One region of the Streptomyces sp. NPDC014676 genome, then DNA from elsewhere that is predicted to be linked to it. Evidence: riboswitches for the same ligand, from Rfam matches in the RefSeq annotation. Region 1 holds a riboswitch; each other region holds the start of a gene.

The links. A riboswitch is a leader RNA that binds a small molecule or an ion and turns the genes downstream of it on or off. The one in region 1 is predicted to bind cyclic di-AMP.
Region 2: another riboswitch for cyclic di-AMP. It lies ahead of ACF1DX_RS12125 (M23 family metallopeptidase); the one in region 1 lies ahead of ACF1DX_RS31480 (peptidoglycan DD-metalloendopeptidase family protein).
Region 3: another riboswitch for cyclic di-AMP. It lies ahead of ACF1DX_RS07325 (NlpC/P60 family protein); the one in region 1 lies ahead of ACF1DX_RS31480 (peptidoglycan DD-metalloendopeptidase family protein).

What each region holds. Positions count from the first base shown of each region.
Region 1 covers NZ_JBIBZI010000015.1:4,165-10,681, forward strand. The annotation lists gene ACF1DX_RS31460 (helix-turn-helix domain-containing protein) at 1-388, shown strand, start outside; gene ACF1DX_RS31465 (DUF6126 family protein) at 385-513, shown strand; gene ACF1DX_RS31470 (tyrosine-protein phosphatase) at 534-1,331, opposite strand; gene ACF1DX_RS31475 (alpha-galactosidase) at 1,503-3,575, shown strand; cyclic di-AMP (ydaO/yuaA leader) riboswitch at 3,892-4,053, shown strand; gene ACF1DX_RS31480 (peptidoglycan DD-metalloendopeptidase family protein) at 4,058-4,987, shown strand; gene ACF1DX_RS31485 (SGNH/GDSL hydrolase family protein) at 5,193-5,978, shown strand; gene ACF1DX_RS31490 (GNAT family N-acetyltransferase) at 6,004-6,501, shown strand.
Region 2 covers NZ_JBIBZI010000003.1:781,612-788,128, forward strand. The annotation lists gene ACF1DX_RS12110 (GNAT family N-acetyltransferase) at 1-379, opposite strand, end outside; gene ACF1DX_RS12115 (HPr family phosphocarrier protein) at 579-860, shown strand; gene ACF1DX_RS12120 (GntR family transcriptional regulator) at 1,016-1,711, opposite strand; gene ACF1DX_RS12125 (M23 family metallopeptidase) at 1,892-2,665, opposite strand; cyclic di-AMP (ydaO/yuaA leader) riboswitch at 2,678-2,842, opposite strand; gene ACF1DX_RS12130 (pitrilysin family protein) at 3,043-4,431, opposite strand; gene ACF1DX_RS12135 (M16 family metallopeptidase) at 4,428-5,810, opposite strand; gene ACF1DX_RS12140 (DNA topoisomerase (ATP-hydrolyzing) subunit A) at 6,233-6,517, shown strand, end outside.
Region 3 covers NZ_JBIBZI010000002.1:640,554-647,070, reverse strand. The annotation lists gene ACF1DX_RS07340 (LuxR C-terminal-related transcriptional regulator) at 1-671, shown strand, start outside; gene ACF1DX_RS07335 (NlpC/P60 family protein) at 681-1,721, opposite strand; gene ACF1DX_RS07330 (hypothetical protein) at 2,098-2,451, shown strand; gene ACF1DX_RS07325 (NlpC/P60 family protein) at 2,673-3,845, opposite strand; cyclic di-AMP (ydaO/yuaA leader) riboswitch at 3,853-4,003, opposite strand; gene pcrA (DNA helicase PcrA) at 4,265-6,517, shown strand, end outside.

The sequences.
Region 1 (6,517 bases):
TGAGTCGGCCGCCGACCGGGACGCCGTGGTGCGCGCCGCCGACATGGAGTCCACGGCGGCGGGCGGCTGGACGTACTGGCAGGCCGGTGCCGCAGGGCGCGGCATGCAGGCCCTGCGGGTCCGTGTGCCGCACGGCTCCCAGGGCGACATCGTGCGCGTCCACGCCGGCGAGGAATGGCTGTACGTCCTCAAGGGGCGGCTGCGGCTGCGCCTCGGGGACGCCCTGCACCGGCTCGCCCCGGGCGACAGCGCGCACTTCGACTCGCTGACCCCGCACCGCATCGCCGCCGCCGACCCCGACGGGGTCGAGCTGCTGTTCGTCCACACCCTGCTGCAGAGTCCCACGGCCGCGCTGTGCCTGGGCCCGATCCACGGAGAAGCGACATGACCGGCAAAGACATGGAAGAGAAGTTCCCCCGGGCCCTGTGGGTGCGGCTGTTCATCTACATCGTGGTGGGACACCTCTTCGCGGCCTTCATCTATTTCCTCTTCGAGATCGCTCCGAAGAAGTAGACGCCCGCCCCGGGCCCGCCTCAGTCGAGCAGCCGCTCGCGCAGCCGCTCCCGGGTCCCGGGCGTGAGCCCGAGCGCCTGCTCCAGGTACGGGTCCACACCGCCCCAGGTCTCCTCGATGGTCTCGAAGGCCGCCGACAGGTACTCCTCGCGCGCGTCGAACAGCGGGCTGAGCAGCTCCATGACCTCGGGGGAGTAGGCCGAGGCGGAGCTGCCGCTGCGCCGCACCTTGTAGCGGCGGTGCTTGGCGTTGGACTTCAGGTAGTCGTCGACGATCGCGTCGCGCTCGACGCCCACCGCGAGCAGCGTCACCGCCACCGACAGCCCTGCGCGGTCCTTGCCGGCCGCGCAGTGCATCAGCGCGGGAACGCTGTCCTCGGCGAGCGAGCGCAGCACCCGGGAGTGCTCGGCGGTGCGCTCCTTGATGATCATCCGGTAGGAGCCGATCATCCGGTCCGCGCCCTTGCCGTCCGCGAGGATCGAGCGAAGCTGCTCCAGATCGCCGTCGCGGACCATCTTCCAGAACTCGGCGCCGTCGGCCGGGTCGCTGAGCGGCAGGTTCACGTTGCGCACGCCCGGCAGCGCGACGTCCGGCCCCTCCAGCCTCTGGTCGGCCGCGTTGCGGAAGTCGAAGACCGTGTGCAGTCCGAGCGAGGACAGGAAGGCGGTGTCCTCGGCGGTCGCGTGGGCGAGATGACCGCTGCGGAACAGCACACCGTGCCGCACCCGCCTGCCGTCGACGGTCGGCAGTCCGCCCACGTCGCGGAAGTTGCGTACTCCGGCCAGCTCGGGTTCGGTCGACGGCACCTGCTGCGTCACGAAGGACTCCTCCCGCTCGACGCCGCCGGCGGGGCTCGCCGACGGGCACGGGTCGACGATACGACATGCCTGCCTGGGGCAATGAGTTGTCCACAGGCATTGCCCGACGGCCCCCGTGCCCCCGATGATGTTGGTGTCTGATCGCATCTGTTCGGGTCTGTTGGAGGTTCGGTGACGCAGGTCTCCCAAGACGGTCGTACATGGCTCCTGTCGGGGCCGGCCAGCGGCTACGCGCTCCATGTCACGGACCGCGACGAGCTGGTGCATCTGCACTGGGGCCCGAGGATCGCGCTCGCCGACGCGGAGGCCCTCGCCGCGCGCCCGCTGCCGGACGACTGGCCGTTCGAGTCCCGCCTGGACGGGCGCGAGGAGTACCCGGTCGAGGGCGGCCCCCGCTTCGTGAGGCCCGCCCTGTCCGTACGCACCGCCGACGGGCGGCGCGGCACCGAGTGGGTCTTCGACGGCCACGAGACCGGCGACGGCGAACTCCGCCTCCGCTTCCGCGACGGCGGGCTGACCGTGACCCTGCACTACCGGATGCGCGACGACGTGATCGAACGCTGGGTGACCCTGCACAACCGGGGACCCGCGGTCGAGCTCCTGCGCGCCGACTCCGCCACCTGGACCCTGCCCGAGCGCGAGCACTGGCGGCTGTCCCAGCTCCACGGCCGCTGGGCCGCCGAGTCCCGGCTGACCCGATCCCCGCTCACCTACGGCGAGAAGGTCATCGGCAGCCGCCGCGGCCACACCGGACACCAGCACCTGCCCTGGGTCGCGCTCGACACCGACGCGACCGAGGAACGCGGAGAGGTCTACGGCTGCGCCCTCGGCTGGTCCGGCTCCTGGCGCGTCTCGGTCGCCCGACTCCCCGACGCACGCGTGCAGATCACCGGCGGCGCGGGACACGACGACTCCGGCCTGCTGATGCTGGGCACGGAGGAGACGTACGTCACACCGGTCTTCGCCGGTCTGTGGAGCGACGGCGGCTTCGGCGGCGCCAGCCGCGCCTGGCACGCCTACCAGCGGACGTACGTCGTCCCGGACGCGGACCGGGACCGGCCCGTGCTGTTCAACTCCTGGGAGGCCACCGGATTCGACATCTCGGAGGAGCGGCAGCGGGGACTCGCGGCGCGGGCCGCCGCGATGGGCGTCGAACTGTTCGTGGTCGACGACGGCTGGTTCGGGGCGCGGACGAGCGACCGGGCCGGGCTCGGCGACTGGACGCCCAACCCCGACCGCTTCCCCGGCGGCCTGAAACCCCTCGCCGACCATGTGCACGGGCTCGGGATGGAGTTCGGCATCTGGGTAGAGCCGGAGATGGTCAACCCCGACAGCGACCTGTACCGCGCGCACCCCGACTGGGTGCAGTTCCAGCCGGGCCGCCGGCGCACGGAGTACCGCAACCAGCTCGTGCTCAACCTCGCGCGCGACGACGTGCGGGAGTACCTCTGGGAGCGGCTCGACGGACTGCTCTCCAGCGCTCCCATCGACTACGTGAAGTGGGACTTCAACCGCTCCTCCACCGACGCCGGATGGCCGGACGACCCGTACCCGCAGCGGCTGTGGACCGACCATGTGCGCGGCCTGTACGCGCTGCTGGACCGGCTGCGGGCGGCCCATCCGGGCGTGGCCTTCGAGTCCTGCTCGGGCGGCGGCGGCCGGATCGACCTGGGGATCCTCTCCCGTACCGACCAGGTGTGGACCTCGGACAACACCGACCCGCTCGACCGGCTCGCCATCCAGCACGGCTTCAGCCAGATCCACCCGGCCCGGGTGATGGCCGCCTGGGTCACCGACAGCCCGAACGCGATGCTCAACGGACGGGTCAGCTCGCTGCGCTTCCGGTTCGTCAGCGCCATGGCCGGGGTGCTCGGCGTCGGCGGAGACCTCGCGCGGTGGACCGGGGAGGAACTCGCCGAGGCGCGGGAGTGGGTCGCGCTCTACAAGGAGATCCGGCCCGTCGTCCAGCGCGGCGACCTGTACCGGCTGCGCCCTCCGGAGGGCGGACTGAGCGCGGTGCAGTACGTCCTCGGCGACGAGACCGTCGTCCTCGCCTGCCTCCAGGCGCAGCACCACGGAGAGCCCGTCCCGGCCCTCCGGCTGCGCGGCCTCGACCCGGAGGCGTCGTACGAATGCCGCGAAACCGGCGAAACGTACCGAGGTGCCCTCCTGCTGCATCACGGGCTGCGCACCGGTCTGCGAGGAGATCTGGACGCCGCGGTGGTGCGGCTGCGGCGCCTGTGATCCGATGATTAGGGCGTTCTGTCCGATTAGGGCGGTTCGCCATAACGTGCCCCGAAAGAAAGGGGGATGGGGAAGGGGCGCGTGAGCAGCGTCATATCCGTGACGATGCGTTGTCGCCATGCTCACGTAATTCCATGGAACGACAAGGGAATTCGCGGGGGAAAGGGAATCCCGGCTGACGCTCGGTGACGTCAATTCCCCCTTTGGATCACGGAAAAGCGCGTTCGCGGTGAACCTCGCGCTTGTCCCCTCGCGTCCGGGTCGCTTACGTTCGCCACCGATCCGGACGGACGCCCAATCCTGCCGCCGCCCGGAGCCCGTACCCACACCGACCCGTGTACGGCAGGAGCGGGGGACCCACAGGTACCACTGCCTGTTCCGGTTCCCGGAACGGCTTGGGGTTAAGCCGCGTGACAACGCGGCCGGGCATCTCCAGCCCGAACCCGACAGCTCACCTCGCAGGCGCCGGAGAGGAATTCGACATGCCCGCGAAGGGTAAGCACCGCCGTACCAAGACCCAGCGTCTCACCCGCTCCATCGCCGTCGCCGGAACCGGTGGCGCCGCACTCGCCCTGCCGCTTCTCGGCGCCACCGGCGCGCACGCCGCCACGCCGCAGGCCGCCCCCGAAAAGGCCGTCCAGTCCCTTTCCGCCGCCGGCCAGGAGACCGTCGCCGAAAAGGGCGACGAGGCCCGCACGTACACCGTGAAGGCCGGCGACTACCTCGCCAAGATCGCCGAGACGGAGCACGTCGACGGTGGCTGGAAGCAGCTCTACACGGACAACCGGCAGGCCATCGGCGACGACCCGTCGCTCATCCACCCCGGCCTGAAGCTCTCCGTCGACGGCACGGCCGCCACGGGCGCGCCGGAGGAGCCGGCCGCCCCGGCGGCCCCGCAGGCCCAGGAGCAGGAGGCCGAGCAGCCGGCGGAGCAGCCCGCCGAGCAGCCCCCCTCGGACGCCTCCGCCCAGACCACGAGCACCGACCAGGCCGCGAGCGCCTCCGGTTACAGCTCCCCGGTGCCCGGCGCCGGGCTCGGCACCGCCTACAAGGTGGCCGGCAGCATGTGGTCCAGCGGCTATCACACCGGCGTCGACTTCGCCGTCCCGACCGGCACCTCCCTGAAGGCCGTCGGCGCGGGCACCGTCGTCTCCGCGGGCTGGGCCGGCGCGTACGGCAACCAGGTCGTCGTCAAGCTCGACGACGGCCACTACGCCCAGTACGCCCACCTGTCCGCGCTCTCCGTCTCGGCCGGCCAGACCGTGACCGGCGGCCAGCAGGTCGGCCTCTCCGGCTCGACCGGCAACTCGACCGGTCCGCACCTGCACTTCGAGATCCGCACCACCCCGGACTACGGCTCGGACGTGGACCCGGTCGCCTACCTCAGCTCGAAGGGCGTCTCCATCGGCTGACCCCCGCGGCGACCTTCCCGACACGCGCGCCGAAGGCCGGACCCCGATCCCCGGGGCCGGCCTTCGGCGTATTCCGGAGTTGGCCAACATTTTGAGAGTGTCTTATCTCACCGTGCGTCAACCCGTCCTTACGGTCGCGTAGGTCACATTCGAAGGTGAATCATGAGCGGCTGTGGCAGACGATTCGAAGAGTGACAGCAGAGCAGTGATCGGGTCGTACGTGGCGGTGGGGGACAGCTTCACCGAGGGCGTCGGCGACCCCGGCCCCGACGGGGCGTTCGTCGGCTGGGCCGACCGGTTCGCCGTGCTCCTCGCGGACCTCCGGCCCGAGGGCGACTTCGAGTACACCAACCTCGCCGTACGCGGAAAACTGCTGGACCAGATCGTGGCGGACCAACTGCCGAGGGCGGTCGAACTCGCCCCCGACCTGGTCTCGTTCTGCGCGGGCGGCAACGACATCCTCCGCCCGGGCAGCGACCCGGACGAGGTGGCCGAGCGGTTCGAGCGGGCGATCGCCGCGCTCACGGCCGTATCGGGAACAGTGATGGTGACCACCGGGTTCGACACGCGCGGCGTCCCCCTGCTGAAACATCTGCGCGGCAAGATCGCGACGTACAACATGCACGTACGGGCCGTCGCCGACCGCTACGGCTGCCCCGTGCTCGACCTGTGGTCCCTCAAGAGCGTCCAGGACCGCAGGGCCTGGGACGCCGACCGGCTGCACCTGTCGCCGGAGGGACACACCCGCGTCGCGCTCCGCGCCGGGCAGACCCTCGGCCTGGACGTCCCCGCCGATCCGGAACAGCCCTGGCCGCCCCTGCCGCCCCGCGGCACCCTCGACATCCGGCGGGACGACGTCCACTGGGCCCGCGAGTACCTGGTGCCGTGGATCGGCCGCCGGCTGCGCGGGGAGTCCTCCGGCGACCACGTGATCGCCAAGGGGACGCTGTCGCCGGACGACATCAAGGTACGGATCGCCGCGGTGGCGTGAGCGTTCGCGCGATAGCGTGGTGATCATGGGGGACCGGGATCTGCGGCAGGCGACCGCGGCGGACGTCGAGGCGGTGGCCGAACTGCGTGCCGTGGTGCTGCGGGCCGATCTGGAACGGCTCGGGCGCTACGACGCACAGCGGGTGCGGCAGCGGCTGCGCGACGGGTTCGACCCGGCCCACACCTGGGTGATCGAGACGGGCGGCACCTTCGCCGGCTGCGTGGCGCTGCGCCCTGCCGGGGACTCCCACTGGCTGGAGCACTTCTATCTGGCCCCGCACCTCCAGGGCGCCGGCATCGGCTCGGGCGTGCTGCGCGAACTGCTGCGGCGGTCCGACCGCGACGCCGCCGTCGTACGGCTGAACGTACTGCGGGGCAGCCCGGCCCGCCGCCTCTACGCACGGCACGGGTTCACCGTGGAGACGGAGGACCCGGTGGACGTGTTCATGGTGCGACAGCCGTCCCGGCCCTTCGATCAGCCCCGGCCGTACCCGGCACCGCGGAGCCGGTCCGGCCGCACATAATGGAATGTCTGACCGA
Region 2 (6,517 bases), on a different contig from region 1:
CGCCCCGGCCCTGGTGGGCGTCCTGGACGAGGAAGGCGACCTCGGCCTCGTCGGCCGGAGCCGAGGCGGGCGTGCCGTCGGCGCCGATCCGGTCGTAGCGTACGGTGGCGATGAACTCGCCGCCGATGGTGGCCGCGAGTCCCACCCGGTCCACGAAGTCGTGGTGCGTGAAGCGGTGGACGTCCTTGGCGGACAGGCGAGGGTAGGGCGCGAAGAAGCGGTAGTACTTCGACTCGTCCGACACCTGCTCGTAGAAGCTGACCAGGCGCTCGGCGTCATCGACGGTGATGGGGCGGATGCGCGCGGTGCCGCCGTCGCGCAGCACCACGTCGGCCTCCCAGTGAGCGGGATACTCGTGCCGGTCCGACGAGGTCTGCATGGGCCCCAGAGTACGGCTCGCGTACGACAACGGCGCGAGGCAGTCTGTGGTGGACGACAGCCGGGCCGAGGCCGCGGTCCGGCTGCCGCCGGGAGCGGGAGCGAAGGCCCCTTCGGGCACGCTCCCGGCAGGCTCCGGGCATGCTTCACGATGTGGGAAACTGGTCTAGACAACCCTGAACAGCGAAGGGCAGCAACACATGGCTGAGCGCCGCGTCAACGTCGGCTGGGCCGAGGGTCTCCACGCCCGCCCCGCCTCCATCTTCGTCCGAGCCGCCACGGCCGCAGGCGTCCCGGTGACGATCGCCAAGGCCGGGGGCGACCCCGTCAACGCGGCCTCCATGCTGGCTGTCCTGAGCCTGGGCGCCCAGGGCGGCGAGGAGATCGTCCTCGCGTCCGACGCCGAGGGCGCGGACGCCGCCCTCGACCGTCTGGCGAAGCTGGTCGCCGAGGGTCTCGAGGAACTCCCCGAGACCGTCTGAGGACGTCATGCCGAAAGGCCCGCCCGGACCGCCGGGCGGGCCTTTCGCTTTCCCCCGTCACGGGCAGATTTTTCCTTCCGCGGGCAGCTTTCCCCTTTTACGGGCAGCGTGAATAAACCCCGAGAAATGCTCCCTCTTTGTATACGGCACCCGTGTTAATGCCGAACGCTCGGCATGTTTACGGCATGTTGCGAGTTCCTCACACGGTCCGCGCGGCCGGCGCCCGGGGCGAAACGCAGGCGGTGCCCGGCGCTCGCGCGCTCGGTGTGCAGCGCCGTGACGGACCGCGCGCGGTCGCCGTCACCGCGCGCCACGGCGTCCACGATCGCGCCGTGCTCCGCCCAGTACTCGACGGGGTCGGACGGCCCCTCGGTGGCGTACATCCAGGCGATCTTGTGCCGCAGCTGGGTCAGTGCCGAGGTCAGTGCCGGACTGCCGGTGGCCTGGGCGAGCGTCTCGTGGAACCAGCCGCTCAGGGAGCGCAGGTCGTCGCTGTTGCCCTGGCGGGCGCGTTCCTGCCCCAGCCGGACCAGGCCGCGCAGCACCTTCAGATGGGCCTCGGTGCGGCGCTGGGCCGCGCGGGAGGCACCGAGGGGCTCGAGGAGCACGCGCATCTCCAGCAGGTCGGCGGCCTCCTGCTCGGTGGGTTCCGCGACGCACGCGCCCGCGTGCCGCCGGGTCACCACGAATCCCTCGGCCTCCAGCGTGCGCAGCGCCTCCCGGACGGGAACGCGGGAGACACCGTAACGGCGGGCGAGCACTTCCTCGGTGAGCCGGCCGCCGCGCTCGTGGACACCCGCGACGATGTCGTCCCGGATCGCCGTGCACACCGAGTGCGCGGGAATACGCATGACGAACCTCCGGCTTAATCCCCGTGAAACGTCGACGATTGACGTGTGTTCCGTGACTCTATTGCAATCGGCGGGAATTCACGACGGCGGACCGGAATCCATGCATATTTTTTGGACAGGCGACGCCCGGAAACACCGATGCCCCGGCTCGGGGAGCCGGGGCATCGGGAAGCGAGCGGGTCAGAGGTTCACGCCGTGCGCGCGGAGGTAGGCGACGGGGTCGAGGTCGGAGCCGTAGTCGGCGCCCGTGCGGGCCTCGAAGTGCAGGTGCGCGCCCGTGACGTTGCCGGTGGCGCCGGAGAGGCCGATCTGCTGCCCGGCGGCCACCTGCTGGCCCACCGAGACGCCGATGGACGACAGGTGGCCGTACTGGGTGTACGTGCCGTCGTGCATCTTGATGACGACCTGGTTGCCGTACGAGCCGCCCCAGCCGGCCTCGACGACGGTGCCGACGCCGACCGACTGGACGGGGGTGCCGCTCGCCGCGTGGAAGTCGACACCGGTGTGGCTGCCGGAGGACCACAGCGAGCTGCCGGCCTGGTAACCGGTCGAGACGTACGAGCCGGGGATCGGGGAGACGAAGGTGTTGAGGCGCTCGCGCTCGGCCTCCCGCGCGGCGCGCTCCTTCTCCGCGCGGGCCTCCTCGGCCTCCTTGGCGGCCTTCTCGCGCGCGGCCTCCTCTGCGGCCTTGCGCGCGGCGGCCTCGGCCGCCTCCCGGGCGGCCTCGTGCTGGGCGGCCGCCTGGGCGTCGATCCGGTCGGCGACCGCGTCGCCGAGGGTGACGACGGGCGTGAGGCCGGTCTGTGCGGCAGCGGGCTCGGCGGCGAGCGCGGGGGCCGCGAGGGAGCCGACGACGCCGGTGGTGGTGAGCGCCGCGACGCCCGCCACGCGGGCGGTGCCGCGCTGCGTCCGGCCGGGACGACGGTGCTTGCCCGGGGCGCGGGTGAACGCCATGTACAGGCTGGTCCTTTCCTTCCCTCTCGCCTACCGGGTTAGCTGACGGGTTCGGAGCAGGAAGGTCTCCTACGGGCCCCCTCGCGACACGCGCGGGCGTCCGATTCACCCCAGGGACTGCGGTGGGTCCCCGGCTCCCCCGGCTCGCGCCTCAGGGGGACTCGGCGATGACTGTCCGGTGCCGCGGATGCGGCGCACTGCCCGACGAACAGCCCGGACGAAGCTAAGCGGGCCGTCTCCCGATCCTCAAACGAATCACGGGTTTTGTAGCGCATCCCACAGGCCAGACAGGCAACTTCCGCCCCGATTCGGGCATAAGCGGGCCCTGGTGACTTTCGTGTCACCAGGGCCCGCCGCGCGTGCGTCCTCGCGGCTCGCTACTCGGCCGTCACGACGGTGACTTCACCGATACCGAGGGCCTCGACGGGCGCCTTGATCTGCGCCGCGTCACCGACGAGGACGGTCACCAGGCGGTCCACCGGGAAGGCGTTCACGACGGCCGCGGTGGCCTCCACGGTGCCGGTCGCGGCCAACTGCCGGTACAGGTCGGCCTGGTAGTGGTCGGGCAGGTGCTGCTCGACCTGGTCGGCCAGGGTGCTCGCGACGGCCGCGGCGGTCTCGTACTTGAGCGGCGCCACGCCCACGAGGTTCTGCACGGCGACATCGCGCTCGTCGTCGGTGAGCCCCTCCGCGGCGAGCGTGCGCAGCACCGTCCACAGGTCCTCGAGAGCGGGGCCGGTGTTCGGCGTGTCCACTGAGCCGCTGATGGCCAGCATCGCCGCACCCGTGCCGTCCGGGGCGGACCTGAGGACCTGTCCGAACGCCCGCACGCCGTAGGTGTAGCCCTTCTCCTCGCGCAGCACGCGGTCCAGGCGGGAGGTGAGGGTGCCGCCGAGGCAGTACGTGCCGAGCACCTGCGCGGGCCACACCCGGTCGTGCCGGTCCGCGCCGATACGGCCGATCAGCAGCTGCGTCTGGACGGCGCCGGGACGGTCCACGATCACGACGCGCCCGGTGTCGTCGGCGACCACCGGCGGGACGGGCCGCGGCTGCGCCGGGGAGCCGGTCCAGGCGCCCAGCGTGTCGCCGAGCAGCGCGTCCAGGTCGATACCGGTGAGGTCGCCGACGACCACGGCGGTCGCCGTGGCGGGACGGACGTGCTTCTCGTAGAAGGCGCGTACGGCCGCGGAGTCGATGCCGGCGACCGTCTCCTCGGTGCCCTGGCGCGGACGCGACATACGGGCACTCGCCGGGAACAGCTCCTTGGAGAGCTCCTTGGCGGCGCGGCGGGAGGGGTTGGCCAGCTCGTGCGGGATCTCGTCGAGGCGGTTGCGGACCAGCCGCTCGACCTCGCTGTCGGCGAACGCCGGCGCCCTGAGCGCGTCGGCGAGCAGCCCGAGCCCCTTGGTGAGCCGCGAGGCCGGGACCTCCAGGCTGAGGCGGACGCCGGGGTGGTCGGCGTGCGCGTCCAGGGTGGCGCCGCAGCGCTCCAGCTCGGCGGCGAACTCCTCGGCGGAGTGCTTGTCGGTGCCCTCGGAGAAGGCCCGCGCCATGATCGTGGCGACACCGTCGAGGCCGGCCGGCTCGGCCTCCAGGGGCGCGTCGAGGAGCACCTCGACGGCGACGACCTGCTGGCCGGGGCGGTGGCAGCGCAGCACGGTCAGGCCGTTGTCGAGCGTGCCGCGCTCGGGGGCCGGGAAGGCCCAGGGCTTGGCGTCGCCCGCCTGCGGCTGCGGGTGGAAGTCCATCGTGGCGAGCTCGGTCACTTCGCCGCCTCCTCGTTCTCGTCGGTGCCGGCGGCTGCGGCGGCTTCCTCGGTGTCCTCGGCGTCTCCGGCTTCCGGGGCGACGGGCTCGTAGACGAGCACCGCGCGGTTGTCGGGGCGCAGGCGGGCCTTGGCGACCTCCCGCACCTCCTCCGCCGTCACCTCCAGGACGCGCTGTACGGCGGTCAGGGCGAGCTGCGGGTCGCCGAACAGGACGGCGTACCGGCACAGTTCGTCGGCGCGGCCGGCGACCGTGCCGAGCCGGTCCAGCCACTCGCGCTCCAGCTGGGCCTGCGCGCGCTCCATCTCCTCGGCCGTGGGGCCCTGCTCGGCGAACCGGGCGAGCTCCTCGTCGATGGCGGCCTCGATGACCGGCACCTCCACGTCGCCGGACGTCTTCACGTCCAGCCAGCCCAGGGAGGGCGCCCCGGCCAGCCGCAGCAGGCCGAAGCCGGCGGCCACGGCCGTGCGGTCGCGCCGTACCAGCCGGTTGTAGAGCCGCGAGGACTCGCCGCCGCCGAGGACGGTGAGCGCCAGGTCGGCGGCGTCGCACGCGCGCGTGCCGTCCTCCGGCAGGCGGTAGGCGGCCATCAGCGCACGCGCGGGGACCTCCTCCTCGACGATCTCGCGGAGCTGCCCGCCGATGACGTCGGGCAGCGAACCGTCGCGCGGGGCGGGCTTGCCGTCGTGGCCCGGGATGGAGCCGAAGTACTTCTCGATCCAGGCGAGCGTCCGCTCCGGGTCGATGTCGCCGACGACGGAGAGCACGGCGTTGTTCGGCGCGTAGTACGTGCGGAAGAACTGGCGGGCGTCCTCCAGGGTGGCCGCGTCCAGGTCCGCCATCGAGCCGATGGGCGTGTGGTGGTACGGGTGGCCCTCCGGGTAGGCGAGGGCGGTCAGCTTCTCGAAGGCGGTGCCGTAGGGGACGTTGTCGTAGCGCTGGCGGCGCTCGTTCTTGACGACGTCCCGCTGGTTCTCCATGGACTCGTCGTCCAGGGCGGTCAGCAGGGAGCCCATGCGGTCGGCCTCCAGCCAGAGGGCGAGCTCCAGCTGGTGGGCGGGCATGGTCTCGAAGTAGTTGGTGCGCTCGAAGCTGGTGGTGCCGTTGAGGGAGCCGCCGGCGCCCTGGACCAGCTCGAAGTGGCCGTTGCCCTTCACCTGGGCGGAGCCCTGGAACATCAGGTGCTCGAAAAGGTGAGCCAGACCCGTACGTCCCTTGACTTCGTGGCGCGAACCCACGTCGTACCAGAGGCACACCGCGGCGACCGGGGTCAGGTGGTCCTCGGAGAGCACCACGCGCAGGCCGTTGGCCAGGCGGTGTTCGGTCGCTGTCAGCCCGCCGGAGCCTGCCTGGGCTGTGGCCGTGTGACCCATGGGCATGTACGTCCCTTCGATCGCGGAGGCGGTCGTCGATACCGCCGTTTCTGCCGGTCCTGCCACTGTATGCAAGCGCGCGGACCCCCGAGGAAGTTCCCGGCGGGGGCGGGCTACGCCGAGAGCGAGAATGCCGGGCCGCCGCACCGCGGACAGCCGCCCCGCCGCCACCGCGGGCAGTCGTGCCGCAGGGCGGCACGGGTGGGCTCCGGGGGAGGCACCCCGTAGGCGCCGGGCCGCGCGACCCACCCCCGGCCCACGTCACCCCGATCACCAGGAACCCCGCGCGAAAGCGGCCCGTACACGCCGCGTACCCTGCCCTCCCCAGAGGCACCCACGACCGGGCCCTGGTCCCGCCTGTCAGTGCGACGGTCCACAATGGTCCGCGTCAGATCCCGTCCCCACGCTTCAGCAAGGAGCCGGCAGCGATGGCCCGCCGCAGCACGAAGACCCCGCCGCCCGACGACTCGTACGAGGAGAAGATCCTCGACATCGACGTCGTCGACGAGATGCAGGGCTCCTTCCTCGAGTACGCGTACTCGGTCATCTACTCCCGCGCCCTGCCGGACGCGCGCGACGGTCTCAAGCCGGTACACCGCCGCATCGTCTACCAGATGAACGAGATGGGCCTGCGGCCCGAGCGCGGTTACGTGAAGTGCGCCCGCGTGGTCGGCGAGGTCATGGGCAAGCTGCACCCCCACGGCGACGCGTCG
Region 3 (6,517 bases), on a different contig from region 1:
GCAGCGCCGGGCGTCATGTGCGGGTGGTCCTCGTCGACGATCACCGCATGTTCCGCACGGGTGTCCAGGCGGAGATAGGGCAGACCGCGCAGACGGGTGTCGAGGTGGTCGGTGAGGCCGCCGACGTCGACCAGGCGGTCACGGTCATCACCGCGACCCGGCCCGAGGTGGTCCTGCTCGACGTGCACCTGCCCGGTGGCGGCGGCGTCGAGGTGCTGCGCCGCTGCGCCCCGTTGATGGGCGACGCCGAGCAGCCGGTCCGCTTCCTCGCCCTGTCCGTGTCGGACGCGGCGGAGGACGTGATCGGCGTGATCCGCGGCGGTGCCCGTGGCTACGTGACCAAGACGATCACCGGGACCGATCTGGTCGACTCGATCTTCCGGGTCCAGGAGGGGGACGCCGTCTTCTCCCCCCGCCTGGCCGGCTTCGTCCTGGACGCCTTCGCCTCGACCGACGCCCCGCCGGTCGACGAGGACATGGACCGCCTCACCCAGCGCGAGCGGGAGGTCCTGCGGCTGATCGCCCGCGGCTACGCCTACAAGGAGATCGCCAAGCAGCTCTTCATCTCGGTGAAGACGGTCGAGTCCCACGTCTCGGCGGTCCTGCGCAAGCTCCAGCTCTCCAACCGCCACGAACTGACCCGCTGGGCGACGGCGCGGCGGCTGGTCTGAACGGGCCGTTCAGACCACGCGCGCGGCGCCCGCGAAGGGCATCTCGTCGATCGGGGCCACGCGGACCGGGGCCGAGGGGTTCGGGGCGTGGATCATGCGGCCGTCGCCGATGTAGAGGCCGACGTGGCTGATGCCGGAGTAGAAGAAGACGAGGTCGCCGGGGAGGAGTGCGGAGCGGGGGACGCGGCGGCCGGCGTCGATCTGGGCGTAGGAGGTGCGGGGCAGGGAGACACCGGCGGAGCGGTACGCGGCCTGGACGAGGCCCGAGCAGTCGAAGGCGTCCGGGCCGGTCGCGCCCCAGACGTAGGGGCTGCCGAGCTTGGCGTAGGCGTAGGAGACGGCCTGCGCCGCGCGGGGGCCGGGAGCCGCCAGAGCGGCGTCCCGGGCGTCCGTCGAGGAGTGCGGGGCGCGGTCGGTTCCGTCGGTGAGCCCCGCGCGTTGCCCGGGGGTCAGCCGGGACAGCAGCCGGCGGGCGGCGGTCAGCTTGGTGTCGATCGTCTTCTGGTGCCGCTGGAGTTCGGCGCGGCGGGACGTCAGCGATGTCACCTCGACCCGTGCGGCGCCGCGCAACCGCTCGATCTCCCGGAGTTGTGCGCGTACGTGCCCCACCGCCGCCTGCCGGCGGCTGCCGGCCCGTTCGGCGAGCGCGGCGCCGTCCAGATAGCCGTCGGGGTCCTCGGAGAGGAAGAGCTGCAGGGCGGGGTCGAGGCCGCCGCCGCGGTACTGCGCCGCGGCGACCGTGCCCAGGGCGTCCCGCGCGGAGTCGAGCCGGTCCTTCCTGCGGGCCGCCTCGTCCTGCAGATCGCGCAGCCGCCGCTGGGCCGACTCGGCCTTCTCCTTGGCTCCGTTGTACTTCTCGGTGGCGGTCTCCGCCTCCCGGTAGAGCCTGTCGACCTCGGCCTTGACCTGGCCCGGTGTCAGCCGCGGTTCGGCGTGTCCCGCCCCGTCGAAGCCGGTCGCGGTGGCCGCGCCGGCGAGGGCGAGGGCGGTGGCCGCGCGGGCCGTGGTGCCGCCCGGGACACGCTGCCGGGTCCTGCGGTGCGCTGCCACCTGGATTTCCGTCCTTTCCGACTTTCCGACTTTCCGACGACCGCGCGGAGCGGACTGCCGTCCGGTGGTCCGGCGGCGGGGGTGCGCAGGGGAGCCGTCCGCCGCCGGACCTTCTCGGCGGTGGTGTCCGGCCGCCGCCCCTGGACCGGGCGGCGGTGGAGAGCCGGTCACCTGGAGGAGGACGCTAGGCCCGGCCGTGCGGCCCCGGTGACGGGTTGTGCGGAAGTGATGTGAGCGGACCGTCGGGTGACCGTAAGTGACAGATGCCCTGCTCCGACTTCATCGTCTTCACTCAAAGTGATGACCGATATGGCGGAGGAGGGACGGATGAGGGTGCCGGAGTGCTAGGAGGCGGCTATGGCTAGGCTCCGGCCTCATGGACGTACTCATCCACCTCTTCGTCGGTCTGCACATCATCGGCATCGCGTCGCTCCTCGGCGGCTTCCTCACCCAGATGAAGGCGATGGGCGCGGGCACCGCCCGGTTCGTCCCCGCGATGCTGCACGGCGCGCTGACGATGCTGGTCACCGGTGTGGTCCTGGTCGGCCTCAACCAGGCCCAGGACTACTCCGTCGACAACATCAAGATCGGCGTGAAGCTGGCCCTGCTGATCGTGATCCTCGGCCTGGTGTACGTGAAGCGGGACGACGAGAAGGTGGACAAGGGCCTGTTCGGCCTGGTCGGACTGCTGACCGTGACGAACGTCTTCATCGCGGTGCTGTGGACCTGACCTCCGCTCCACGGACCCGGACGTGACCGCGGCCCACGACAGGACGCGTCCCGGGCTCCCGGGCCCAGGGGACGCCGGCGGCGGTGGACGCGGACAGCGCCACCGCCGCCGGCGTTTCCCAGGGGGAGCGCGGGCGACCGGCGCCGCGTGCCGTGGCGCGGACCGGCACGGAAAAGGGGCGGGGACGACGCCGGAGGACCGTCCCCGCCCCTTCCGGGCGGTCAGGCGGGGCGCACCACGCTGTGGATCGAGGACTCGCCGTCGTAGTAGATCGACTCCTCGCGGACGTACGTGCCGGGCTTCGGCGCGTGGATCATCATCCCGTTGCCGATGTAGATCCCCACGTGGGTGACGTCGTCGTAGAAGAACACCAGGTCACCGGGCCGGGCCTGGGAGACGGGGACCGTCGTGCCCGCGTTCACCTGGTCGTAGGTGGTGCGCGGAACGGTGACGCCGGCGGCCTTCCAGGCGGCCTGGGTGAGGCCGGAGCAGTCGTAGGAGCCGGGGCCGGTGGCGCCCCAGACGTACGGCTTGCCGATCTGCGCGCGGGCGAAGGCGAGGGCCTTCTCGGCCTTGGTGGTGTACGAGGAGTCCGTCGACGGTGAGGTGGTCGAGCCGGAGGTGCCGCCCGCCGAGGTACCGCCGTCCTGCTGAGCGGTGGCGGCCTCCTCCTGCGCCTTCTGCCGCTCCGCCTGCTGCCGGGCGAGCTCGGCGGCCTTGCGGGCGGCCTCCTCCTGCTTCTCCTTCTCGATCGCCGCGAGCCGTGCCTTCTCCTCGGCGGTCAGCTTCGCCATCAGCTCGCGCGCGTCGGTGAGCTTCTTCTGGACGGTGGCCTTGGCCGTCTTCAGGTCGCCCTGGGTCTCGGTGAGCGTCTGAAGGCTCTCGGTGGCCTCCTGGCGCTTCTGCATCGTCTCGGACTGCTGGGTGACGTAGTCGTCGACCGCTTCCTTCTGGCGGCCGGTCATCCGGTCCATCACCTGGCGCTGGTCGAAGATGTCCTGCGGCGTGTCCGCGAGCAGGAAGGTCGCGGTGTCGGGGACGCCGGCACCGGTCCGGTACTGGGCGGCGGCGAAGGAACCCAGCTCCGCCCGCGCCTCGTTGAGCTTCTGGGTGCGCTTGGCCACGTCGTCGAGGAGCGTGTCCACCTGCTTGCGCTGCTTCGCGGTCTTCTCCTTGGCCGCGTTGTACTTCTCGGTCGCCGACTCCGCCTGGCGGTAGAGGTCGCCGACCTTCTTCTCGACCTCCTCCAGGCTCGGCCTGCCGTCGTCGGAGGGGGCGGCGGTGGCCGTCTGGGACAGCAGGGCCACGGAGGTCAGGGCGGCCGTGGCGAGGGCCGGGGTCCGTATGCCTGCCACGCGCGTGCCGGGGGTGCGCGACTTGCGGTGCGACGCCAAGGGAGGCGACTCCTTCCAAAGCTCCGCCTACCGGGTTAGCTGTCGGGTTCGGGCGGCTTGCTCGGAAGGGTTGCCCTACGGCCGCTCCGCGAGGGAGTGGGCCGATTCACCCCATGGTCTCGGTGGGTCCCCGGCTCCGGCTGCCGCGGGGGCAGTGACGGACTCGGCGGGGGCCGCGCGGCCCGGCGGGGTTCGCCGGTGGGGGTCGTACGGCCCGCCCGCACCGTAGCCAACCGGTGTGGCCCCTGTGAAGGTTGATGGGTGATATGCCCGATACATTTTCGTGACCTTGCGTGCGGGGTCACCCAGGGTGATGGGGTGGTTCTGGAGGGTGTGCGCCCCGTCCCGGCCGCCGGATTCCGGGGATGTTCCCGGGGTGGCCCCGGGTTGTCGGTGGGGCGCCCTAGACTCGGAGAGCGATGAGCAGCCTCTTTGACGACAGCTTCCTGGCGGACCTCCAGGCCCAGCGGGGCCCCGAGGGCGAGCCCCCGCCACCGCCCGAGGACGAGTACGTGCCGGAGCAGATCCCGGACGACCTGTTCGGCGGGAAGTTCGACGTGCCGCCGGACCGGGACGCCTACTACCGCGACGGCGCCCCGCGCCCGGTGATCGACGCCGCCGCGCTGCTGGAGGGGCTGAACGACAACCAGCGCGCCGCCGTGGTGCACTCCGGTTCCCCGCTGCTCATCGTGGCCGGCGCCGGTTCCGGCAAGACCCGTGTGCTCACCCACCGCATCGCCCACCTGCTGGCCGAGCGGCACGTCCATCCGGGCCAGATCCTCGCGATCACCTTCACCAACAAGGCCGCGGGCGAGATGAAGGAGCGCGTCGAGCAGCTCGTCGGCCCGCGCGCGGGCGCCATGTGGGTCATGACGTTCCACAGCGCGTGCGTGCGCATCCTGCGCCGCGAGAGCAAGAGGCTCGGCTTCACCTCGTCGTTCTCGATCTACGACGCCGCCGACTCCAAGCGTCTGATGGCCCTGGTCTGCCGTGACCTGGAGCTCGACCCCAAGCGTTTCCCGCCGAAGTCCTTCAGCGCCAAGATCAGCAACCTGAAGAACGAGCTGATCGACGAGGAGGACTTCGCCGCCCGGGCCGCCGACGGCTTCGAGAAGACCCTCGCCCAGGCCTACGCGCTCTACCAGTCGCGGCTGCGGGAGGCCAACGCCCTCGACTTCGACGACCTGATCATGACGACGGTCAACCTGCTGCGCGCCTTCCCGGACGTCGCCGAGCACTACCGCCGCCGCTTCCGGCACGTCATGGTCGACGAGTACCAGGACACCAACCACGCCCAGTACGCGCTGGTCCGCGAGCTCGTCGGCACCTCCGAGCACCCCGCCGGCACACCGTCCGAGCCCGAGGTGCCGCCCGCCGAGCTGTGCGTGGTGGGCGACGCCGACCAGTCGATCTACGCCTTCCGCGGTGCGACGATCCGCAACATCCTCCAGTTCGAGGAGGACTACCCGGACGCGACCACGATCCTGCTGGAGCAGAACTACCGCTCCACGCAGACCATCCTGAGCGCCGCCAACGCCGTCATCGAGCGCAACGAGTCGCGGCGTCCCAAGAACCTGTGGACCAACGCCGGCGCGGGCGCGCGGATCACCGGGTACGTCGCGGACACCGAGCACGACGAGGCCCAGTTCGTCGCCGACGAGATAGACCGCCTCACCGACGCGGGCGAGGCCAAGGCGGGCGACGTCGCCGTCTTCTACCGGACCAACGCCCAGTCCCGCGTCTTCGAGGAGATCTTCATCCGCGTCGGCCTGCCCTACAAGGTCGTCGGCGGTGTCCGCTTCTACGAGCGCAAGGAGGTCCGGGACGTCCTGGCCTACCTGCGGGTGCTCGCCAACCCCGAGGACTCGGTGCCGCTGCGCCGCATCCTCAACGTGCCCAAGCGGGGCATCGGCGACCGCGCGGAGGCCATGATCGACGCCCTCGCGCAGCGCGAGAGGATCAGCTTCCCGCAGGCGCTGAGGCGCGTCGACGAGGCGTACGGCATGGCCGCGCGCTCGTCGAACGCCGTGAAGCGGTTCAACACGCTGATGGAGGATCTCCGTACGGTCGTCGAGTCCGGTGCGGGCCCGGCGACGGTCCTGGAGGCGATCCTCGAACGCACCGGCTATCTCGCCGAGTTGCAGGCCTCCACCGACCCGCAGGACGAGACCCGGATCGAGAACCTCCAGGAACTCGCGGCCGTCGCCCTGGAGTTCGAGCAGGAGCGCGGCGAGGGCGAGTCGGTCGCGCTGTCCGACTTCCTGGAGCAGGTCGCCCTGGTCGCCGACTCCGACCAGATCCCCGACGAGGACGAGGACGGATCGGGCGTCATCACGCTGATGACCCTGCACACCGCCAAGGGCCTGGAGTTCCCGGTCGTCTTCCTCACCGGCATGGAGGACGGCGTCTTCCCGCACATGCGCGCCCTCGGCGAGACCAAGGAGCTGGAGGAGGAGCGGCGCCTGGCGTACGTCGGCATCACGCGCGCGCGTGAGCGGCTGTACCTGACCCGTTCGACGCTGCGCAGCGCGTGGGGCCAGCCGTCCTACAACCCGCCCTCGCGGTTCCTGGAGGAGATCCCGGCCGCCCACCTGGAGTGGAAGCGGACGGGGGCGAGCGCGCCCGTGTCCTCCGGTCCGGTGTCGGGGGTGGCGGCCTCGCTGTCGTCGTCC